Regions from separate parts of the Rhizobium sp. WYCCWR 11146 genome, predicted to be linked through region 1. Evidence: riboswitches for the same ligand, from Rfam matches in the RefSeq annotation. Region 1 holds a riboswitch; each other region holds the start of a gene.
What was found. A riboswitch is a leader RNA that binds a small molecule or an ion and turns the genes downstream of it on or off. The one in region 1 is predicted to bind FMN.

Region 1 (5,320 bases):
CCTGCCCTGCCAGTTCCGACAGACCATCCGGTACTCCAGGTGTCCGGACTGAGCTCGCCGGACAACTCGTTCCGTGACGTTACCTTCGAAGTGCGCGCCGGGGAAATTCTCGGAATCGCCGGATTGGTCGGCGCCGGCCGTACGGAACTTGTCCGCGCGATTTCGGGCGCGGACCCAATCAGTGCAGGTTCGATCAAGCTGGAAGGCGAAGAACTCAGGCTGCGCGATCCGGCGGACGCGATCGCCAAGGGTATCGTGATGGTTCCGGAAGACCGCAAGGAGCAGGGCCTGATTGTCGGGCACCGGATCGGCGAGAACATTATCTACGCCAATCTCGACAAGCTGGGCGGGCGTTGGATTACGCCGAGCGTCAAGCGCTCGTTTGCGGAGAAGGCAGTTGCCAAGTTCGGCGTAAAGGGCCGTGCGGAGCAATATGCCTCGGACCTGTCCGGCGGCAACCAGCAGAAGGTGGTCATCGCGAAATGGCTGATGCGCGATCCTAAGGTCGTCGTGCTCGACGAACCGACGAGAGGCATCGACGTCGGCGCCCGAGCGGGCATCTACGACATCATCGTCAATCTTGCAAAACGGGGCGTGGCGGTCATCGTCGTAAGCTCGGACCTTGAGGAAGTTCTCGGAGTCTCCAATCGCATTCTCGTGCTTGCGCAAGGCAAACAGGCAGGCATTCTCAATCGTGACCAGGCAAATGACGTTTCGGTCATGGAGCTAGCTACCATCTAAACAGACAGAGAAAGGAAGAGCGGTGTCCGACATCACTCTGAACGCCCCGAAGCTTTTCGATCTCAGCGGCCAGGTTGCCATCGTTACCGGAGCCGGAAGCGGCATTGGGCAGCGCATTGCCATCGGCCTTGCGCAATGCGGGGCGGACGTGGCGTTGCTCGACCGTCGAACCGACGACGGGCTGGCCAAGACGGCTGAACATATTCGCGCCGCCGGCCGCCGCTCGATCCAGATCGCGGCGGATGTCACGAGCAAATCTTCCCTTGGAGATGCCGTAGCACGGACCGAAGCCGATCTCGGCCCATTGACACTTGCAGTCAACGCTGCAGGCATCGCTAACGCGAACGCAGCGGAAGAAATGGAGGAGGACCAATATCAGACGTTGATGGATATCAACCTGAAAGGCGTCTTTCTTTCCTGCCAGGCAGAGGCTCGCGCCATGCTGAAGAATGGGCGCGGCTCCATCGTCAACATCGCTTCCATGTCGGGTGTGATCGTAAACCGGGGGCTGAGCCAAGCGCACTATAACGCCTCCAAGGCGGGCGTGATCCATATGTCGAAGTCCATGGCGATGGAATGGGTCGACCGCGGCATTCGCGTCAACACCATCTCCCCCGGATACACGGCAACGCCCATGAACACCCGTCCGGAGATGGTCCACCAGACCAAGCTCTTCGAAGAGCAGACGCCGATGCAGCGCATGGCAGCGGTGGACGAGATGGTAGGCCCGGCGGTGTTTCTGCTGTCGAATGCAGCAAGTTTCGTGACCGGCGTCGATCTTCTTGTCGATGGCGGTTTCTGCTGCTGGTGATGCGATGAGAAAGCTCATTGCCGCCGCTGGAAAGTGACCGGTCTCGCTTCCTCCCTGGCTGAGATCGAGGCGCTGAAGGGACTAACGGGCAAGACGGCGTGCGATATCGCCGTCTGCCCGCCCTTCACGCCGATCGAACGGGCTGTCTAACGGACGGAGGGCTCGGGCGTCGTCATCGGCGCTAAAGGCTGCCTGAATTTGCGACAACCGGTTGAGATCCAATAATGATCGCATGGTAGGTCGCACCCAGATTTGCTGTTTATCGAGTGACACAAGGAAAGAGCATGAAACGCTTTGAGCAGAAGACTGTCGTCATTACCGGGGGCAGTCGCGGCATCGGCGCCGCCATCGCCAGACGCTTTGCGCGCGAAGGCGCCAATCTCGTCGTCTCGGCCAATGAGGAGCTGGTCCACGGCGTTGCCGAACAGATCCGAACCGAAGGCGGCAAGGCGATCTCCTTCATCGGCGATGTCACCGACAAGGCAAGCGTCACCGCCCTCTATGATGCCGCCGAGAAGGAATTCGGCTCGGTCGACGTTTCGATCCAGAATGCCGGCGTCATCACCATCGCCCGCGTCGAGGACCTGACCGAAAACGAGTGGGACAAGGTCATGGCCGTCAACACCAAGGGCGTCTTCCTCTGCGCCCAGGAGGCAATATCAAGAATGCGCAAGCACAAGCGCGGCGGCCGCATCATCAACACCGCTTCCGGCCAAGCCCGCGACGGCTTCATCTACACCCCGCATTATGCCGCCTCGAAAATGGGCGTCGTCGGAATCACCCAGAGCCTGGCCAAGGAAGTCGCGACCGAGAAGATCACCGTCAACGCCTTCTGCCCCGGCATCATCGAGACCGACATGTGGGCCTATAACGACCAGGCCTGGGGCAAGCTGCTCGGCAACTACGCCCCCGGCGAACTGATGAAGGAATGGGTCGAAGGCATCCCGATGAAACGGGCCGGCTCCGGCGAAGATGTCGCCGGCCTGGTGACCTTCCTCGCCAGCGATGACGCTGCCTATATCACCGGCCAGACGATCAATGTCGACGGCGGCCTGATCATGTCCTGATGCAGGCGCCCAAATTGCGTAGCGGTTTTGGGACAACGACATGCATCGAACAAAGAGCAAACCACGAGCGAAGTGCGGAAGGCGACACGGTCGTCGCCTCTGTGTGAACAGTGTGTCCATCGGCGTTAGGGCAGCTTTGCATTTTTGCCTGGTCGAGTGACCTTGCCATCCGCCTGTTTTTGGTCCTATCTTTGAAGTGTTCTCAGGGCGGGGTGTAATTCCCCACCGGCGGTATCAGGAGCAATCCTGGAGCCCGCGAGCGCTTCCGGCACCTCCTGTCGGAAGGTCAGCAGATCCGGTGAGATGCCGGAGCCGACGGTATAGTCCGGATGGAAGAGGACAACACGGGCAGTCGCACTCCATCCTGGAGGCGGCTGACGTTTGTTCGCCCAAGGGCAGAAGGCTCGCTCACGGATTGAGCCGAGCAGACCATGTCAGTCCGCTGACATAACCCTTGAAAGGCCAGACAGCATGACTATCGCAACAATTGAAGATGCCATATCAGCCATTGCCAGCGGCAAGATGGTCGTCGTCGTCGACGACCAGAACCGGGAAAACGAGGGCGATATCGTGGTCGCGGCCGATGCCGTCACCCCGGAAACAATCGCCTTCATGATGACCCACGCCCGTGGTCTCGTCTGCATCGCCATGGAAGGCGAGCGTCTCGATGCGCTCGACATTCCGCTGATGGTGCCCAACAACACGGAATCGCACAAAACTGCCTTCACGGTCTCGGTTGATTATCTCAAGGGCACGACGACGGGCATTTCTGCGGCGGACCGCGCCGCCACCGTCCGCGCCCTGGTCGATGATCGCGCAAAGCCCGCCGATTTCGCCCGCCCCGGCCATATCTTTCCGCTGCGCGCCAATCCCCGCGGCGTGCTCGGCCGCCCTGGCCATACCGAAGCCGCCATCGATCTCGCCCGCCTTGCCGGAAGGGTCCCCGCCGGCGTCATCTGCGAAGTCGCCAACGACGACGGAACCATGTCTCGCCTGCCCGAACTCACGCTCTTCGCCGAACGCCACAACCTACCCCTCGTCACCATCGAGGATCTGATCGCCTATCTCGACCGCCAGGTAGTAAAAGACATACGCGAAGTCGCTTGATCGATGCCTTTGTTGCGGTGGCACAGCCCGCCGCAACTAAGAACGTGCCGAAGCGATGACCCTGAGGGCACCTTCCCTTGCCCACCCTATGTCCGGCTGATTGAAACGCCGCCATCGGCCAGCATCGCCGTGCCGGTCACGAAGCTCGACATGTCGGAGGCGAGGAAAAGCGCCGCATTGGCGATCTCTTCGGGTTGCGCCATGCGTTTCAGCGCATGCAGCCCCTCCACGAAGGCGAGCACCTCCGGCGTGGCATCAGGCGCGTTGGTAATGCTGGCGGGCGTGTCGGTGCCACCAGGAAGCAGTGCGTTGACGCGGATCTTCTGCGCTCCGAGTTCAGCGGCGAGCACCTGCACGAAGCCGATCAGCCCCGCCTTGCTCGCCGCATAGGCGGCCATGCCAGGCATACCGACGGTGTGGCCGACGAAAGTCGAGGTGAAGATCAGCGATCCGCCGCCTTTTCCCATCGCCGCCGACTGGTGTTTGGCGCCGAGGAAGGCGGCGGTGAGATTGGTCTCGATCGTCTCGCGCCAGCCCTCGAGCGACAGCCCGGCAACCGGCCCCATCTCACCGAGGATGCCGGCATTGTTGAAGGCGATGTCGAGCCGGCCAAAACGCGAGACCGCCGTTTCGACGAGCCTTGCCTGCAGCGCCTCGTTCCTGACATCGCCTGATATGGCGACGGCTTGACCACCCTCCGCCTCGATTTCCGCGATGACATCATCGAGCGCGTCCTGCCGCCGGCCGGTGACCACGAGCTTGGCGCCTTGCCGCGCAAAGAGTTTCGCCGCCGCGCGGCCGATGCCGGAGCTTGCGCCGGTGATGATGGCGATCTTGTCGTTGAGAAGTGTCATATCGGTCTCTCCTGGGTTGTTGCGAGATGTGAGATGCTCAAATATCAGGCGATGCAGCCACCCGATTCCCGCGCAAGAAGAGAAAAACGCCTATGGCCGAACCGGAAGGAGCGATGGCGCGTCCCCATCGCCGCCTTGATGGCCGTGCGGAAGTATCGGGATTCGCCTTATAAAACGGTGATTTGCGGCGATCTCACTCACACGCCTGCGTTGACGTCAGCGTTATTGTGCACCGCATCATCGATTTATGCTTTGTGTGACATTCATCCGATTCCCTTGATGCATCTTCGCGATTAAAAGGAGCGCACAGGTAACGGGAATCTCTTCATGCCGCGGTCACGCAATACTGAGGGCGCCATCTATATGAGTATGGCGATGGCCGGCTTTTCCGCGAGCGACGCTCTGTCCAAATCGGTGATCGGCTATATGAACGCTGGCGAAATCATGTTCCTGCGCGGCCTCTTCACCAGCCTGCTCGTCTATCTGATCGCCTGGAAAATGGGCGCGCTGCGTTCCTGGCGCATCATGCTGCAGCCGATGATCATTTTCAGGATCATCTGCGAGACGCTCTCCGCCGTCACCTATATCACCGCGCTCGGCATGATGCCGATCGCCAATGCCTCGGCGATCCTGCAATCGCTGCCACTGGTCGTCACCTTCGGCGCGGCGCTCTTCTTTGGCGAGCCGGTCGGCTGGCGGCGCTGGTCGGCGATCCTCGTCGGCCTCGTCGGCGTGATGAT
Region 2 (5,320 bases), 460 kb from region 1:
TTTGGCGATCGATCGGGAAGGCGGGGTCCATCGGGCGCATGAGCGACTCCATCTGATTTGGTTACATGATGTCAATCTGGTGATACGGATACATATTCAATTTGACACTATGATGTCAATATAGCTATATGGTGACAAATGCACGAACCCCAACGCACCCCGGCCGGAACAGCTTTGACCGACCTCATTCTGGATCTCTTCCGGCTCAACAACCGGATGATCAACGCGGGCGACAAGCTCGTCGACGGGCTCGGCCTGACCAGCGCCCGCTGGCATGTCCTCGGCACCGTCGCCACGGCAGGCCGGCCGCAGCCGGTCGCGTGGCTGGCGCGCGACATGGGCGCCAACCGCCAGAACGTTCAGCGTATCGTCAACGATCTGGAGAAGGAGGGGCTTCTGGCGTTCCAACCCAACCCGCACCACCGACGGGCACAACTCGTCGTGCTGACGGACAAGGGAAACCAGGCATATGAAATCGCCATGCGCCTGCAGGCCCCGTGGGTCGACATGCTCTCGGAAGGGCTTCAGGTCGAGGATCTCAAAACCACGCATGCCGTCATGAAGGCGCTGCGCAACAAACTGGAAGGACATGGAGATGTTGAAGAGCAGGCCTGATCGCTATGGCGCAATAGCGGTCTCGATCCACTGGCTGAGTGCGGTTCTGATCCTGGCACTGCTCGGCTCCGGCTTCCGGGCTGCCAACGCCATGGACGCCGCGACCAAGGCCGGGCTGTTGCGTTTCCACATTCCGATGGCGATCGTCGTCCTGCTTCTAACGGCTCTTCGCATTGTCTGGTGGTGGCGTTTCGATCGTAAGCCTGCGCCGGTGCCGGCATCGCCTCGCTGGCAGGAGCGCCTTGCGGGCTTTGTTCACGTCGCCTTCTACATTTTCATTCTCGGCATGGTCGCCAGCGGCATCGGGATGATGATCCTCAGTGGCGCTGCTCCCGCCATCTTCGAGGCAGCCGGCGCCACGCTGCCTGATTTCACCGCCTATCCGCCGCGTGGCCCGCATGGGTTCGGCGCCTTCCTGCTTGTCGGCCTGCTGGTCTTCCATGCCGGTGCCGCGCTCTATCACCAGTTTGTCCGCGGCGATCACCTGCTGCGGCGGATGTGGTATGGCGGCTGAGATCCCGCCGCGTTCGATGTCAAATGTTTGGCTTCTCGAAGATCTGTCAGGCGGCCGCGTTCGGGCCTGACTCAGGAGACGCAGATCGCCACGCCGGCAACGAGCTGGCCAGTGCCACGCCCAATTCGACGATCGACGATCAGCGGGACCGGCTCGACGGTATGGTGACCGCTGTGCACCAAGAAGGCGCGATGAAGCGCCGCGCCGTTGCCGCCGAGACGCTTCTCAAATGTCACCGTCTGCGTGATGCCGCCGCCCTTGCCTATAAGGGCAGCTGCTTGCCGGCCTGTTCGCTGACCATGTATTCGGCGTACCAGTCCGGCCAGTTCTCGTCGTGTTTGCCGCCGTTTCGCTTCTCGTGTTCACCGTGCGCGGTCGCCGCACGGCGCATGGCTGACGCGAGATCGGTTGAGTTGGTGAATGTCGTCCCGTCGGCGTCGATGCGTCCTGGCAGGCGCGTGGTGACTTCCTGGAACAGCCAGCCGTTGCCATCGGGATCCTTGAAGGAGGCGAAAGAACGGTAGCTGCGGTGATCGGGATCGCGGCCGGCAATGCGGAGCCGCCCGAACAGATAGGGTTCGTCCTTGCCGGCATAGACGCCGGCCGCGTCATGGAACACTTCGCTGACCTCGACGCCGCGGGCGATGAGATCGCGGCGGGCGGCCTCGATGTCGGAGACGATAAGATAGAGCCCCTGGGCGGAACCGGGGGCGGCGGCCGTGACGTTCTTGCCGAAGATGATCGCGCAGCCGGAGCCCGGCGGCGTAAATTGGATCACCCGAAAATCGGCATCATTGGCGAAGTCGGCGTCGAGCCGCCAACCCAGGCCGTCGTAAAAGCGCTTGGCGCGGTCGACATCGGAAACAGGGATGACGACGACCTCGAGCTTGGTGTCGACGGGATGTGTTTTCGGGGTCTGCATGGGGGTTTCGCTGCGCAGTGCATTGCTCATCTTAAGCTCCTTGGGGTTTTGGATGCCTTGAGAATTGCTGACGCGTGACGACCGAAGTTGACCACGGCGCGGTGAGGCCGTCGAATCAATTATTCTGTCTGATTTGACCGGTATTGGCGGATTCCGCGGCGACGCTAGGCGCGCCGCTCCCGATCCGCGGGGGTTGGCAAGGTCATGTCGATCTGAGTGGTCGACGGCGGGATTGGCCCGCCGTCTTCATCGGCTGTTGTTGTTCTGCTCGTCGAGCCGCTTTCACGCAGCGAGAGCGGCGCGGGTTTTGCCGATCGTCAGTGCCGCCTTTGCTGCCTCGCGCCCTTTCTCGACGAAATGTGAGCGGTAGATCTGCTTATGGTGCTCGGTTTCCTGATACTGATGCGGCGTCAGCGAAACCGACAGTACCGGCACACCGGTATCCATGCCGGCGCGCATCAGCCCATCGACGACGGCCTGGGCGACGAATTCGTGGCGGTAAATTCCGCCGTCGACGACGAAGGCCGCGGCAATGACGGCGCCGTAGCGCCCAGTTGCGGCAAGATCGCGGGAAAGCAGCGGCATTTCGAATGCGCCGGGAACATCGAACACGTCGACCTGCTCGGGCGGAACGAGCTGGTAGAAGCCCTCAAGGGCGCGGTCGACGATGTCGGCGTGCCAGCTGGCTTTGACGAAGGCGTAGCGGGTGGGTGTCACGGTAATCTCCTTTGGCGAACAGACACATCACCCAAGGCGATCACGAACGTTCCCGACAGCCGCAAGGGCGGCAGGAACGCACGTTCTCTTTCATCCGGACTATGACCGTCGGCTCAGGCATCTCACCTGATCTGCTGACCCTTCCTGAGAAGGCGCTCGCGGGCTCGCAATCAAAATTGCATACCGCCGGTAGGGACTTTCACCCCGCCCTGAGAACGGCGCGAACAATAGGGGGAAGGTGACGGGCTGGCAATAGGTCGAAATGCATTCGCGGCGGGAGCTGGATCAGGGCTCCCGACGCGGCGATTTCGCTTGTTCGTCGATCGCGACGGGCAAGCCACTTGCGGAGGATGGGCTCGCGCCTACATGCTCCCATTGAGGACATTCACGTCAGAATAGCACGGCAGGACAGGATGCGCCGCTCCACCGGAGGCGGGCAGGGCCGTGGCAACTATGGGAGAGAGAGATGCAAGACCCCTTCGTCGTCCGCCGCGAGGCGCATATCGCGGCGCCGCCGGCCGCGGTGTTCGCGTTGATGACCGACCCGGAAAAGATCCTGCGCTGGATGGGAACGGAGGCGCAGGTCGAGCCGCAGCCCGGCGGGCTCTATCTCGTCAACGTTACCGGTGCCCGCTTTGCACGCGGCTCGTTTCGTGAGGTGGTGCCGGTTCATCGCCTTGCCTACAGCTTCGGCTGGGACGGCAGCGAGGTGGTGCCGCCGGGGTCGAGCCTGGTCGAGATCGATCTGATCGAGCAGGGAGGCGGAACGCTGCTGCGGCTCACCCATAGCGGCCTGCCGAGCGCCGAGCAATGCGCCGGCCATGCGGAGGGCTGGGCACATTATCTCGGACGGCTGACCGAGGTTGCTGCCGGGGGTGATCCGGGTCCCGACCCTTTTTACGGCAGGACATGAACAATTCTTGCGGGCGGCGGGGGCGTCTCTGAAGGCGCTTGGCGTTGCGACAACAGCGGTCGGCGAGCGCTCAGACCGGCCGTGCGGAAGCGCTTCTTTTTCTCCCGCAAACATGAACGCGCAGTTCATCTCCAGTTCAATTTGGCGGTCATAAGCTGTGGACGGCTGGATTGAAATGGAGTTCTCGATGAAGGCACTTTCTATCGCGGCTGCCTTGCTCGCTGGCAGCCTCTCGTTCGGCACAGCGCAGGCGATGCCGATGGGGACAATCAATGTCCAGAGCAATATCACAACGGTCGACTACGCGTGCGGTCGCGGCTGGCATCTGACGCGCTGGGGCGAATGCCGGCGAAACTGGCGCCGCCCGCCGCCGGTCGCTTTTTACGGTGGCCCGCCGCGAGGGGGCTGGGAACGGCGTCACCGGCATTGGGATGGCCCGCGCTGGCGCCATGAGCGGCGTTGGGATCGCGACCGCCGTTGGCGGGATGATGACTAAGGGTCTCGCTTAGATGGACGAAGGCCGGAGCGATTTTCGCCCGGCCTTTTCTGATGAGACAGGTTCGCCGACGCTGACCGGCAGCGTCCTCCCGATTTGTTCGATACGGTCAGATCCTGCTGACGAGCCAGTACTTGTCGTCGATCAGCTCCTCGAGTTCGACGGGATCCTTGACGCCGAATTCGAACCATTCGACGAGTTCCTTCGCCTTGCGGCTGCTCTCCTCTGCCGTCAGCTCGACCTGATATCTTTCGCACCATCGCCGAAGGATCGACGTCAGCAGCGTCATGTCATTCCCATCCAGCGGATCTTTCGGCCAGAAAATCGTACCCATCGCACCCCTCAATCACACGATGACGACCGACCTTATAATGGAATCAAAGCCGTGCAAGTTTAAAGTGTTTATTTTTCGTTTTCCACCGCGGTGAATGGTTTTCGACAGGGATGCGGACGGCCTTTGCGGGCGACAGGCTGAGTCGCTGGAAACGTCCTCGCGATCACTCCGGGGATGTCCTTGCGGACGTCCACGTGGGCGTGCGATGTTAAGCGATGGATCTGCCATCTCCCCTTGCCTGGCTGGTTGACGAGGCTGGAGCCTCGCCTGGTCCCGAACGGTTTCTGGCCGAACTCGGGCGCCGGCTGCTGGCCGACGGACTGCCGCTTTCCGGCGGCACGCTGACGCTTTCGGTGCCGCATCCGATCATTGCGCGGCGCACCTGGCTGTGGCGGGCCGAGACCGGTGCTGTCATCGAGGCGCTGGCCTTTGCCGCGGCTCCGCAGAGCGAGGCCGGGCGCGACTGGCTGACCGCGCTCGGGCCGGTATGGGAGGAGCCAATAGGGCCTTCGCAGGATAGTCCCATGCTCGGCTGGGCGGGTATCGACAACGGGGCAGGGGGCGGCGCATTCGCTCCGGTCGAAGCCGACCGGCTGCGCGAGGTTGCGCGTTTTGCCGCTGCACCGCTCGCAGCGCTGGCGGCGCGGGAGGCGCGGGCAGCCCTGCTCGAAGCCTATCTCGGCCGCCGTAGTGCCGCCCGGGTGCAGGCCGGCGAGCTTGCCCGCGGCACCGGCGAGACCATACGCGCTGCTCTTCTCTGCGCAGATCTGCGCGATTTCACCGCGCTTTCGGAGGTGACGGAGCCGCAC
Region 3 (5,320 bases), on a different contig from region 1:
AGGCCCTCGGCTTCATGGAAGGCGAGATCTCGGTCCTGCAGGTCGAAAAGCGCATCCGCTCGCGCGTCAAGCGCCAGATGGAGAAGACCCAGCGCGAATACTACCTCAATGAACAGATGAAGGCGATCCAGAAGGAACTCGGCGACGGCGAGGAAGGCCGCGACGAGATGAGCGAACTGGAAGAGCGCATCTCCAAGACCAAGCTGTCCAAGGAAGCCCGTGAAAAGGCCGATGCGGAACTGAAGAAGCTGCGCCAGATGAGCCCGATGTCGGCGGAAGCCACCGTCGTGCGCAATTATCTGGACTGGCTGCTCGGCATTCCCTGGGGCAAGAAGTCGAAGATCAAGGCCGATCTCAACAATGCCGAGAAGATCCTCGAAGCCGATCACTTCGGTCTCGACAAGGTCAAGGAGCGCATCGTCGAATATCTGGCCGTGCAGGCCCGTGCCACCAAGATCAAGGGCCCGATCCTCTGCCTCGTCGGTCCTCCGGGCGTCGGCAAGACCTCGCTCGCCCAGTCGATCGCCAAGGCGACCGGCCGTGAGTATGTCCGCATGGCGCTTGGCGGCGTTCGCGACGAAGCCGAAATCCGCGGTCACCGCCGCACCTATATTGGCTCGATGCCCGGCAAGGTCATCCAGTCGATGAAGAAGGCGAAGAAGTCCAACCCGCTCTTCCTGCTCGACGAGATCGACAAACTCGGCCAGGACTATCGCGGTGATCCGTCCTCGGCCCTGCTCGAAGTGCTCGATCCGGCCCAGAACATGACCTTTATGGACCACTATCTGGAAGTCGAATACGACCTGTCGGATGTGATGTTCATCACGACGGCAAATACGCTGAATATTCCAGCGCCTCTGATGGATCGCATGGAGATTATCCGTATCGCCGGCTACACCGAGGATGAAAAGCGCGAAATCGCCAAGCGGCACCTGCTGCCGAAGGCCATCAAGGAACATGCGTTGCAGCCGGAAGAATTCTCGGTCAGCGACGACGCCCTGATGTCGATCAGCCAGCAGTATACCCGCGAAGCCGGCGTCCGCAACTTCGAGCGCGAGCTGATGAAACTCGCCCGCAAGGCGGTCACCGAGATCATCAAGGGCAAGACGAAGGCCGTTCACGTGACGGCTGCCAACATCTCCGACTATCTGGGCGTCCCGCGCTTCCGCCATGGCGAAGCAGAGGGCGAGGATCAGGTCGGCGTCGTGACCGGTCTTGCCTGGACGGAAGTCGGTGGCGAACTGCTGACCATCGAAGGCGTGATGATGCCGGGCAAGGGCCGCATGACCGTCACCGGCAATCTGAAGGAAGTCATGAAGGAATCGATCTCGGCAGCGGCCTCCTATGTCCGCTCGCGCGCTGTCGATTTCGGCATCGAGCCGCCGCGCTTCGACAAGAGCGATATCCACGTGCACGTGCCGGAAGGCGCGACGCCGAAGGATGGCCCCTCGGCAGGCGTCGCCATGGCAACCGCGATCGTCTCGATCATGACCGGCATTCCAGTGGACAGGCATGTGGCCATGACCGGCGAAATCACCCTTCGTGGCCGTGTGCTGCCGATCGGTGGTCTCAAGGAAAAGCTGCTCGCAGCGCTTCGCGGCGGCATCAAGAAGGTGCTGATTCCGGAGGAAAACGCCAAGGACCTGGCGGAGATTCCTGACAACGTGAAGAACAACATGGAGATCATCCCGGTATCCCGCATGGGCGAGGTGATCAAGCATGCGCTGATCCGGCGGCCGGAGCCGATCGAATGGGATGGCACGGTGGAAACGCCGGTCATCACATCGGTCGAAGGCCTCGATGAGACAGGCGCAACCATAGCGCATTGAGTGGCCTTTGCCACATTTATGCCCAATTGGCCCAAAACACGGAAAAAGGCTGGCGGAAACGCCAGCCTTTTTTGTGAAAACGTCATGTAGACGCTTGCTTTTCCTTGATTTGCAGGGCTTTTGGGTTTTCGGCGGGCCTGATGAAACCTATTCTGCGCCTAGCTTACTTTTGAGTCGTTTCATACCATTTAGAAAGGGGTGGAAACATGAACAAGAATGAACTCGTGTCCGCAGTAGCCGAAAAGGCAGGACTGACGAAGTCTGACGCGGCTTCCGCTGTTGACGCGGTTTTCGACGTTGTCCAGGCTGAACTCAAGAACAAGGGCGACATTCGCCTCGCGGGTTTCGGCAGCTTCACCGTTTCTCATCGTGCCGCATCGAAGGGCCGTAACCCGTCGACGGGCGCTGAAGTCGACATTCCGGCTCGCAACGTGCCGAAATTCACGCCCGGCAAGGGCCTGAAGGACGCCGTCAACGGCTGATCTGAGATTATCCCACCAGCCGGAAACGAGACCGGTTGTGCAGGATTTAAGAGGGGTTCGGCTTTGCCGGACCCCTTTTGCTTGGCGGGCCTTGCTGTCGCCCGGGCTTTAATCTACGACGTTTCTGTTCTCAGGGCGGGGTGAAACTCCCCACCGGCGGTAAGGGTTTCGGCCTGAGCCCGCGAGCGCCTTCTCTCGTGTCCAAGCGGGGGAAGGGTCAGCAGATCCGGTGCGATTCCGGAGCCGACGGTTAAAGTCCGGATGGAAGAGAATGAGCGTCGGCCGTGCGAAGGGCAGGGGTTGCCCTGTGTCGCCTGTCGGGGTTCATGCGTCCTGATTTATGTTGGTCCCTTTTATGGATGAAAGACATGAATCAGACTTCCGTTGCCGTCGAGCCATCCCGCGCCGTTGTCGGGGCACTCTGGATGGTCCTTGCCGGCATTGCCTTTTCGCTTCTCAACGTCGTCACCCAATGGCTGACGATGAAGCTTGCCTTTCCCTCGGCGTCGGCAGCCTTCTGGCAATATGGCTTCGCCTTCCTGTTTTCGCTGCCGTTCCTGAAGAGGCTCGGCCTTGCGGCGATGCGCACGCGCTATCCCTGGCGTCACCTTGCGCGCGTCGTGCTTGCCGCGCTCGGCGTCGAGGCTTGGGTCGCCGGCCTTGCCGCGGTGCCGATCTGGCAGGCGATCGCACTGGTGATGACCTCGCCCTTCTTCATCATTCTGGGCGCCCGGCTTTTTCTGGGTGAGCGCGTCGGCCCGGCCCGCTGGGCAGCGACGGCGGCGGGCTTCACCGGAGCGATGATCATTCTGCAGCCATGGTCTGATGGTTTTGGCTGGGCGGCTCTCTTGCCTGTGCTTTCGGCGCTGCTGTGGGGCGCCTCGTCGCTGATCACCAAGAGCCTGACAGGCATCGAACGGCCGGAGACGATCACCGTCTGGCTGCTCGTTCTGCTGACGCCGATAAACGGCGGGCTGGCGCTTGCGGCAGGCTTTGCAGTGCCGACGGGCGCAACCCTTGCTCTGTTCCTGCTGGCGGGGCTGCTGACTGCCGTAGCGCAGTATTTCCTGACGCTTGCCTATGCCGCAGCGGATGCCGCCTACGTCCAGCCGTTCGACGATCTGAAGCTGCCGTTGAACGTGCTGGCCGGTTGGCTGTTCTTCGGCTATGCGCCGGCGGGTTACCTCTGGCTGGGAGCGGCTCTCATCCTGTCTGCTTCGCTGTTCATCATGCGAAACGAGATGCGCCGGGAGCGGAAACTTGCCTGACATGATTTGACGCAAAATGCCGCATCTGTCATGCCTCTGTCATGCGGCTCCCGCAGAAAACTCATGTTTCGAATGTTCGACACATGGGGGATTTCATGACAATTTCATCGCGCAGCGCAGCGCTTGCTGCCGTGCTTCTCGCATCGGTAGCCTTTCCGGCCGCGGCCGAGCCGGTTTTCAACCGCATCGCTTCCTTCCCGGTCGCAGAGAACCTGCCGGCCGACAAGGACAAGCTTTCGGTGAGCTCCGCCGAGATCATCACCGCGACCGACGACGGCAACACGCTGATCTATAGCGACAGCCCGCTCGGCGCGATCGGCTTTATCGACATTACCGATGCCAAGGCCCCCAAGGCAGGCGGCGCGCTGATGATGGACGGCGAGCCGACTTCGGTCACCTCGAGCGCCGGCAAGGCGCTGGTTGCCGTCAACACCTCCGAAAGCAAGGCGAAGCCCTCGGGCCGTCTGGCGATCGTCGACGTGGCGACCAAGAAGATCGAAAACACGTGCGATCTCGGTGGTCAGCCGGATTCGATCGCCCTCAACAAGGACAAGACGCTCGGCACCATCGCAATCGAAAATGAGCGCGACGAAGACGTCAATGACGGCAAGATCCCGCAGATGCCGGCCGGCGATCTCGTCGTCTTCCAGGTCAAGAACGGCACCGTCGATTGCGGCACCATCAAGCACGTGACGCTGACCGGGCTTACCGGCGTCGCCCCGGAGGATCCGGAGCCGGAATTCGTCGCCTTCAACGGCCTGAACGAGATTGCCCTGACGCTGCAGGAAAACAACGAGATCGTCATCATCGACGCCAACACGGCTGAAGTGAAGACGCATTTCTCCGCCGGCAGCGTCGATCTCACCGGTATCGACACCAAGCGTGACGGCGCCCTGAAATTCTCAGGCGAAGCCAAAGGTGTGCTGCGCGAGCCCGACGCCGTGAAGTGGCTGGACGACAACCGCCTCGTCGTTGCCAATGAAGGCGACTACCAGGGCGGCTCGCGCGGCTTCACCATCTTCGATAAGACGGGCAAGCTTCTCTACGAATCGGGCGCCTCCTTCGAACGCGCCGTCACCCATATCGGCCACTATCCGGAAAGCCGCTCGGGATCGAAGGGCGTCGAGCCGGAAGGCCTCGAAGCCGCCAAGTTCGGCGACGACCAATATTTCTTCCTGCTCGCCGAGCGCGCCTCGGTGGTCGGCGTTTTCAAAGATACCGGCGCCGATCCCGAACTCGTCCAACTGCTGCCATCAGGCATTTCGCCGGAAGGCGCGATCGCCATTCCCGCCCGCAATCTCTTTGCGACCGCCAACGAGGTCGATCTCGGCAAGGACGGCGGCACGCGCTCGCATGTGATGATCTACGAGCGCTCGGAAGGCGAGAAGGCCTATCCGCAGATCGTCTCCGCCGAGAAGGACGGCAATCCGATCGGCTTCGCAGCCCTTTCGGGTCTCGCTGCCGTTCCGGGCAAGCCGGGCATGCTCTACGCCGTCAGCGACAGCGTTCTGGGTTCACAGCCGACGATCTACACGATCGATGCCAGCAAGAAGCCGGCCGTCATCACCGACGCCCTCGTCGTCAAGCGTGACGGCGCTCCGGCGCAGAAGCTCGACATCGAAGGCATTGCGGCTGCCGCTGACGGCTCCTTCTGGCTCGCCTCGGAGGGCTATAGCGAGCGTCTCGTTCCGCACGCCCTCTACAACGTCAATGCCAAGGGTGACATCAAGGCCGAGATCGC

Region 2: it holds a riboswitch for FMN, as region 1 does, so the genes downstream of both, HX899_RS20090 (6,7-dimethyl-8-ribityllumazine synthase) here and ribB (3,4-dihydroxy-2-butanone-4-phosphate synthase) in region 1, are expected to answer to the same signal.
Region 3: it holds a riboswitch for FMN, as region 1 does, so the genes downstream of both, HX899_RS33810 (DMT family transporter) here and ribB (3,4-dihydroxy-2-butanone-4-phosphate synthase) in region 1, are expected to answer to the same signal.

What each region holds. Positions count from the first base shown of each region.
Region 1 covers NZ_JACCEY010000024.1:521,456-526,775, reverse strand. Annotated here, with positions in the region: gene HX899_RS22370 (sugar ABC transporter ATP-binding protein) at 1-741, shown strand, start outside; gene HX899_RS22365 (SDR family oxidoreductase) at 764-1,552, shown strand; gene HX899_RS22360 (glucose 1-dehydrogenase) at 1,837-2,619, shown strand; FMN riboswitch at 2,814-2,964, shown strand; gene ribB (3,4-dihydroxy-2-butanone-4-phosphate synthase) at 3,091-3,726, shown strand; gene HX899_RS22350 (SDR family oxidoreductase) at 3,813-4,580, opposite strand; gene HX899_RS22345 (DMT family transporter) at 4,908-5,320, shown strand, end outside.
Region 2 covers NZ_JACCEY010000024.1:66,095-71,414, forward strand. Annotated here, with positions in the region: gene HX899_RS20065 (antibiotic biosynthesis monooxygenase family protein) at 1-40, opposite strand, end outside; gene HX899_RS20070 (MarR family winged helix-turn-helix transcriptional regulator) at 139-615, shown strand; gene HX899_RS20075 (cytochrome b) at 596-1,129, shown strand; gene HX899_RS20080 (hypothetical protein) at 1,201-1,365, opposite strand; gene HX899_RS20085 (VOC family protein) at 1,392-2,081, opposite strand; gene HX899_RS20090 (6,7-dimethyl-8-ribityllumazine synthase) at 2,334-2,768, opposite strand; FMN riboswitch at 2,847-2,989, opposite strand; gene HX899_RS20095 (SRPBCC domain-containing protein) at 3,235-3,681, shown strand; gene HX899_RS20100 (GCG_CRPN prefix-to-repeats domain-containing protein) at 3,869-4,177, shown strand; gene HX899_RS20105 (hypothetical protein) at 4,287-4,511, opposite strand; gene HX899_RS20110 (adenylate/guanylate cyclase domain-containing protein) at 4,727-5,320, shown strand, end outside.
Region 3 covers NZ_JACCEY010000043.1:142,970-148,289, reverse strand. Annotated here, with positions in the region: gene lon (endopeptidase La) at 1-1,829, shown strand, start outside; gene hupB (DNA-binding protein HupB) at 2,036-2,311, shown strand; FMN riboswitch at 2,434-2,588, shown strand; gene HX899_RS33810 (DMT family transporter) at 2,680-3,579, shown strand; gene HX899_RS33805 (esterase-like activity of phytase family protein) at 3,663-5,320, shown strand, end outside.